Regions from separate parts of the Levilactobacillus sp. LN180102 genome, predicted to be linked through region 2. Evidence: predicted binding sites of a transcription regulator. Region 2 holds the regulator's gene; each other region holds the start of a gene.

Region 1 (2,271 bases), on a different contig from region 2:
TTGATCGGGCCGAATTCGATGAAGATGTCGCAATCCTCGTCCAGTGCCACATGCTCCAAGTCAAGGAGGTTCAAGGACTCACGCGTCTAATCATGCGCTACCCGGAACCATTAGCCAGTCTGGCTGACCTGCGAATCAAAGGTATTGACCAAATCAACCCTGGATAATAAAAAGCTGGTTGCGGGTCCGCTTGTATTTATGCGGACCCGCAAACAGCTTTTCTAATCTTTTAATTACTTTTCATGGCGTGCCTGGTAAGCGCGACTATAAGCATCAACGCCGCGCATGGCTTGGGCAACATCATCTGGCGTTACCTTAAATGGCATACGATCCATGGTGTCGGCCGGCGCAGTTGCTTGCTGACCAACCTTCAACAGGTCTTCATCCGTGACATCTGGAATCTTCAAGTCAGCTAAGGTTGTCGGTAACCCTAATGACAAATCAAAGGCTAAATAGCGGTCAAATTCCGCTTCACTCCGACCTTCCAAGAAGAGTTGGGTCAACGTGCCATAGGCTACTTTTTCACCATGAGTTAACTCATGAATCGGTCCATCCAATGCCGTTAGTCCGTCATGGATGGCGTGTGCCGCAGCCAAACCACCACTTTCAAAACCAACACCACTCATTAATGTATTGGCCTCCACTATCTTATTGAGCGCTGGCGTCACAGCATGTTGTTTAACGGACTCGAGGGCAAGGTGACCGTAAGCAAACAAGGTATCTTCACACTTCTGGGCAATCGCGTTACCGACCAGCGTTTGTTTAGCGCCCAGCATAGTGGCATTATCCCCCTTGGCAACTGCTTGAGCCTCAACATTGGTGGCTAACGCATCCGCAATGCCCGATGCTAATAACCGAGCTGGCGCACCGGCCACTAGTCGGGTATCTACCAACACGAGGTCAGGGTTTTTGTCGTAAAAGCGGTATTCTTTGAACGAGCCATCTGCATGATAAATAACCGATAAACGTGAGCACGGCGCATCAGTCGACGCTAACGATGGCAAGATGGCTACCGGCAACTGTAGATTATCAGCAATTGCTTTGGCAGAATCCAGCGTCTTGCCTCCGCCTAAACCGATAATCACCTCTGCCCCAAACTCCCGACCAATGCCAGTAATCCGGTCAATCTCTTCAGGAGACGCTTCTCCACGGAAGATCACCTTATGGACCGCTATGTGGTGATCATCAAGATACGCCTTGAATCGGTCTCCAATAATTTGATACACCACTGAATCGGCCATTAATAGGGCTTTGTGACCAAATTTTTCTAAATAAGCGATACTGTCAAATAGGACATCTTTACCTTGTACGTATGAAGCCGGACTACCAAACATCTGGGTCATTTAAATCGCTCCTTACTAATCGTGATTATTTTCACAACACCATCATTATACGATGTGCTATGGACAACCGCAAACATTCCGGTTGCCCCCATTTTTAAGATGTGCTAAGCTATGGCTACATTATCAAGTCGCATACATTTGTTCTCTAGGGTTCCGCCACACGGGTCTGGTCCGAGAGAGAACCTGCGGGTCAGTCCGTAGACACGGAAGGGAAAAAGCCTGGGAGATTTTGTCAGTCATTGACAAAATTTCTCAGGCGCTTTTTTTGATAATTGCTGATTTTAATTAAGCAACTAGGAGGTTTTTGATGATGTGGAAACATTGGTTAACCGTCGTTTTGGGCGCGGTTTTTGAAGTTAGTTGGGTGGTCGGCTTTAAGCATGCCACGACCCCCTGGGAATGGTTAGCAACCGGTATCGCCATCTACCTCAGCTTCTACTTTTTGATTCGGGCGAGTCGAATTCTGCCCGCCGGAACCGCCTATGCCGTGTTCGTGGGCCTAGGAACACTTGGAACCACCAGCATTGGCATGTTCATCTTTGGCGAACCGATTAGCTGGTTAAAAATTGCCTTGATTCTACTGCTACTGGTCGGTATCGGCGGACTGCAGTGGACAACCACAAAGGAGGCCAACTAAGATGGCATGGTTATTTCTCATTGGCGCCGGCTTAAGTGAGATGTTAGGCGTCACCTTGATGAATTGGGCACTTCACCGCAAGACGTGGTGGCTGTGGGTCCTGATGATTCTCGCATTTACCCTGAGCTTTGGTGGCTTGGAACTCGCGTTAAAAACCTTACCGATGGGCACCGCCTATGCGATTTGGACCGGAATTGGGGCCGCCGGTGGCGTTCTTACCGGCATGCTATTCTTCGGTGAATCAAAAGACTGGCGTAAACTCGTCTGGGTCGCTGTGATTCTGAGTGCAAC
Region 2 (2,271 bases):
TGATAACACCATCGTTACCAACCTTTTCCATGGCGTCCGCAATTAACTTACCAGTTTCTTTACTTGCAGAAGAAATGGAAGCAATCTGGGCGATGTCATCTTTAGTCTTAACGTCATGAGACATCTTGTGCAAAGCATCAACAGCGGCACCAGTCGCCTTTTCAATCCCACGACGGATTCCGACTGGGTTAGCCCCAGCGGTAACGTTCTTCATGCCTTCGTTAACGATAGCTTGCGTCAATACAGTCGCCGTAGTGGTCCCATCACCAGCAATATCGTTGGTCTTGGAAGCAACTTCGGAAACGAGCTTTGCGCCCATATTTTCAAAGTGATCTTCTAATTCAATTGCTTTAGCAATTGTTACCCCATCGTTAGTGATGGTTGGGTTGCCATAACTTTGTTCGAGAACCACGTTACGCCCCTTAGGTCCTAAGGTGGTCTTAACGGTGTTCGCTAATTTATCAACACCAGCAAGCATCTTGCTGCGTGCGTCTTCAGAGAACTTCAATTCTTTAGCCATAATTCAAATTCACCTCATATTATTTTTAATTGTCTCTTAGATCAGTGGGAAAGGCTTAGTCGATAACGGCAACTAAATCCTTTTCGTGTAAAACAAGGTAAGTCTGGCCGTCATACTTTACTTCAGTACCAGCATACTTATCGAACAATACCTTGTCGCCAACCTTAACAGTTGGGGCTACCTTGTCGCCATTGTCTAACACACGACCATCGCTCACAGCAACGACGTTTGCCGTTGATGGCTTTTCTTGCGCATTACTTGCTAAAACAATGCCGCCAACCGTGGTTTCTTCTTCTTGTGGTTGATCTAAAATGACGCGGTCTCCTAATGGTTTTAACACTTAAATCCCTCCAATAAACTTACTTTTTAGCACTGTTAGCACTTGACTAACATAAGTGCTAATCAACAATATCTAATATATGGTTTTTCCCAGTAAAAATCAAGGAATTTGACAAAGTAATTCGCCCATCTTTTTCATGACAACCAAAAAGTCGCAATCACAATCGATTACGACTTCCAATTATTCTTTGCTATTATAATGTTCCAAGAAGTAAATGAGTGTTTGCAACTCATTAGTCAAATCAACGTTTTGTACGCGGACATCTTTTGGTACCGTGATTCGTAGCGGTGTAAAGTTCAAGATTCCTTTGACGCCACCGGCAACGGCGTCATCCGTAACAGACTGGGCGACATCGGAAGGAACGGTTAAAATAGCCACTTGAATCTGTTGTTCTTCCAATTGTGTCCGTAAATCCGTCATCGGATAGATAGGGACGCCACTTTGAATGGTGTTGGCAATGGTCTCATTAACATCAAAGGCCGCACTGATTCGCACATTGCCATCCTGATGAAAATTAAAGTTTAATAGGGCATGTCCCAGATTCCCAACCCCAATTAGGGCCACATTAGTTAGCCGATCCTGATTCAAGATTTTCTTAAAGAACTTAATCAAACTCTCAACGTCATAGCCATATCCCCGTTTGCCTAAGGCACCGAAATACGAAAAATCACGCCGAATAGTCGCTGAATCCACCTTAACGGCTTCAGATAGCTCTGTCGATGAAACCCGTGTTTTATCCGCGTCCAACAGGATATTGAGATAACGGTAATAAATGGGTAACCGTTTCGCTGTGGCGCGAGGAATTTTTTGTTCTGTCAAAAAACGAGACCTCCTAATCAACCCTAGTCGTCATCACCAATTGGCAACAACGCTTTCTCTAAAATTGTTTACTGATTGTGAAAATTGCTTTCTTATAAATTATAGCATAGCCGCCCGCTTTGTGAAAGAATTTGCAAATATTTTTCACAATTATTTCAGAATTTCGGTCTGCTCTAAGAATATGCTAAAATAGACCCATGACTTTTAAACGGAAAAAGGAGGTTTAGTCACTGTGATTCTCTTACAAGTACAGCAGGTCACTCGCCGCTTTGGCGCCAGTGTCCTCTTTGAAAATGTTAGTTTAGATGTCCCCGAACACGGGCGCGTGGCCTTAGTTGGCCGTAACGGTGCCGGCAAATCAACGCTGCTTAAAATGATTGCTGGTGAAACAACGCCTGATGAAGGCCAAATTACCACTAAGCGTGGATTGACGATTGGTTATCAAGCCCAAAATGCCGGTCTGGCTTCCAGTGAGACTGTTTGGAATGAGATGCTTAGTGTCTTCGCTGAAGTTCGCGCCATGGAAAATCGCATTCACGACCTTGAACAGCAAATGAGTGATCCGACGGTGATCGCCGATACGGAACAGTTC
Region 3 (2,271 bases), on a different contig from region 2:
ATTTCATTGTAAAGGTTCCCGATACCACCGATAGCAGATGGGGTATTGATCAATACTCGACTAGCCTTCATCGCAATCCCAAACTTCGTTGCCAAAGCATCATCCATTGTGTGAAGAGATGCCGTGTGACCGAGACCACCGAAGTGGAGCAAGTCATCACAAAGCTTGAAGGCATTTTCCTGACTCGTTGCCTTGTAAACTGAAATCATTGGACATAGTTTTTCTTGAGACAATGGGAACTTTGGTCCGACTCCGGTAATCTCAGCGGCTAACACCTTCGTACCAGCAGGAACCTTGATCCCAGCCAAATCAGCGATCTTTTGTGCTGACATCCCTGGAATTGGGCCTTTAACGCCACCCTCTGGTTTGAACATAGTGTCAGCTAGGGCCTTTTCGTCGCTCTTCTTAATGAAGAAAACGCCACGGTCTTGCATTTCTTTTTTAACGTCATCATAGATTTCATGGTCAATGACCGCACTGTTTTCAGAGGCACAAACCATCCCGTTATCAAAGGTCTTCGATAAGACAATGTCATAAACGGCCCGTTTGATATTCGCCGTCTTTTCAATGTAAGCTGGACCGTTACCAGGACCCACCCCTAAGGCTGGCTTCCCAGTTGAGTAAGCGGCCTTCACCATACCAGGACCACCGGTCGCTAAGACACTGGCAACCATTGGGTGATTCATTAAGGCTGTCGTTGCTTCCAAGCTTGGCGTTTCAATCCATTGAATAACCCCTTCTGGTGCACCAGCAGCGATGGCCGCATCACGAACCACTTTAGCAGCCATAACTGAAGATTGTTGGGCTTGTGGATGGAAAGCAAAGATGATTGGGTTCCGCGTCTTAACCGCAATTAGGGACTTAAAGATAGTGGTTGACGTCGGGTTCGTGACAGGCGTTACCCCGGCCAAAATTCCCAGTGGTTCAGCAACTGTAATCAATTGCCGTTCATGGTCATCCTTAATAATGCCAACTGTTTTGTCATGCTTGATAGAGTGCCAAATTTCTTCACTCGCATACATATTCTTTACGGCCTTATCTTCCATCACTCCACGACCAGTTTCTTTAAAAGCGGCCTTGGCTAAAGCCATATGCTGATCTAAGGCTGCAATCGACATCTGGTGAACGATGTGATCGACTTGTTCTTGGGTAAAGTCATCCATGGCACACAGGGCGTCATGGGCCTTGGCTGTCAACCGGTCGATCATCTGGTCAACGGTTTCAGCGCTTTCTTTTGATTTTGATTTTGAATTCTCTTTCACGTCTTTTAACATCATTATGCCTCCATTTTTTGAAAACACTCTTGTTAACTTCTTCACGAGATATATCATAACATGTTTTTGGGAATCTGCAAGTCTTTTATGTTAAAAAAATCACAATTAATTAATTGGCTTTGTAACACCATTCAGTCAGCGCTTACGGCCGTTTAAGATGTAAGCGCATACAGTTTAACAAACTTTTTTCCTGCCGTTTTCTATACGTGAATTAAATCACGATGCTAACATTTTGCTTTCATAATAACTAGATTTTGTTTTCATAAGGTTTAACGATTCTTTCGGCAAACTTTTCTCCACCGACCATCACTAGAATATGCTAAAGTAGAAGTAGTTCATATTTGTGAGAGGAGTTGAGAACTGTGCAAGCTTGGCGGTTCTGGCGGGAATCAACCCGTCATTTTTTTCAGCACTGGGGGAGTTACGTCACGCTCGTATTCATTACGAACTTGGCCATTAGTTACGTTGCCGTTCCCGCCTTTACTTGGTTAACGGCCGCCCTCATGAAATGGCAACACGTCCCCTACGTGTCATACACCAATATCGGCAGTATTGCTTTGCGGCATCCCTTAGCAATCATTGGCTTGTTGCTCATTTTATTGGCCATTATTACCTTAATTTACTGGCAATTTGCTTACCTATTACTGGGAATCATGAATATTCGCAATGGTCGTCCCCAGACTTCCCGTGCCGTACTGGGTGATGTTTTCCGGAGTCTAGTTGGCGCATCACCCAGTACTTTCTTATTCTTTATTGGTTACTTCGTTGTGATCATTCCGTTTGGTAGTGAGCTTTTTTCAACGCCGCTCCTCAACAAGGCTAAAATACCCGCCTTCATCGTGACCTACCTCATGGCCAACCCACTGTGGGCCGTCTTTTTGGGCATCTTCTACGTGGCAGCCGCCTATATTGGTATTCGACTCATTGCCGTTTTACCGTTAATGATGCTGGATGGCTACCACAGTCATGAGGCCATTCGCCTCAGCTGGCAACGAAC

Evidence for each region. Region 2 encodes Rex, which represses fermentation and respiration genes when NADH is low (regulators of the CRP and FNR family bind a similar motif). Its sites were predicted from a motif close to TTGTGAANTANTTCACAA; they were not measured.
Region 1: the regulator Rex is predicted to act here: its motif matches at 1,363-1,380, upstream of ACP4IT_RS09210 (glycerol dehydrogenase).
Region 3: the regulator Rex is predicted to act here: its motif matches at 1,362-1,379, upstream of adhE (bifunctional acetaldehyde-CoA/alcohol dehydrogenase).

Annotation. Positions count from the first base shown of each region.
Region 1 is NZ_JBNIIX010000014.1:38,055-40,325, forward strand. It holds gene ACP4IT_RS09205 (hypothetical protein) at 1-167, shown strand, start outside; gene ACP4IT_RS09210 (glycerol dehydrogenase) at 234-1,343, opposite strand; guanidine-I (ykkC/yxkD leader) riboswitch at 1,478-1,571, shown strand; gene ACP4IT_RS09215 (DMT family transporter) at 1,654-1,980, shown strand; gene ACP4IT_RS09220 (DMT family transporter) at 1,982-2,271, shown strand, end outside.
Region 2 is NZ_JBNIIX010000012.1:23,239-25,509, reverse strand. It holds gene groL (chaperonin GroEL) at 1-520, opposite strand, end outside; gene groES (co-chaperone GroES) at 576-860, opposite strand; gene ACP4IT_RS08340 (redox-sensing transcriptional repressor Rex) at 1,041-1,679, opposite strand; gene ACP4IT_RS08335 (ABC-F family ATP-binding cassette domain-containing protein) at 1,912-2,271, shown strand, end outside.
Region 3 is NZ_JBNIIX010000002.1:206,656-208,926, forward strand. It holds gene adhE (bifunctional acetaldehyde-CoA/alcohol dehydrogenase) at 1-1,274, opposite strand, end outside; gene ACP4IT_RS02255 (glycerophosphodiester phosphodiesterase) at 1,637-2,271, shown strand, end outside.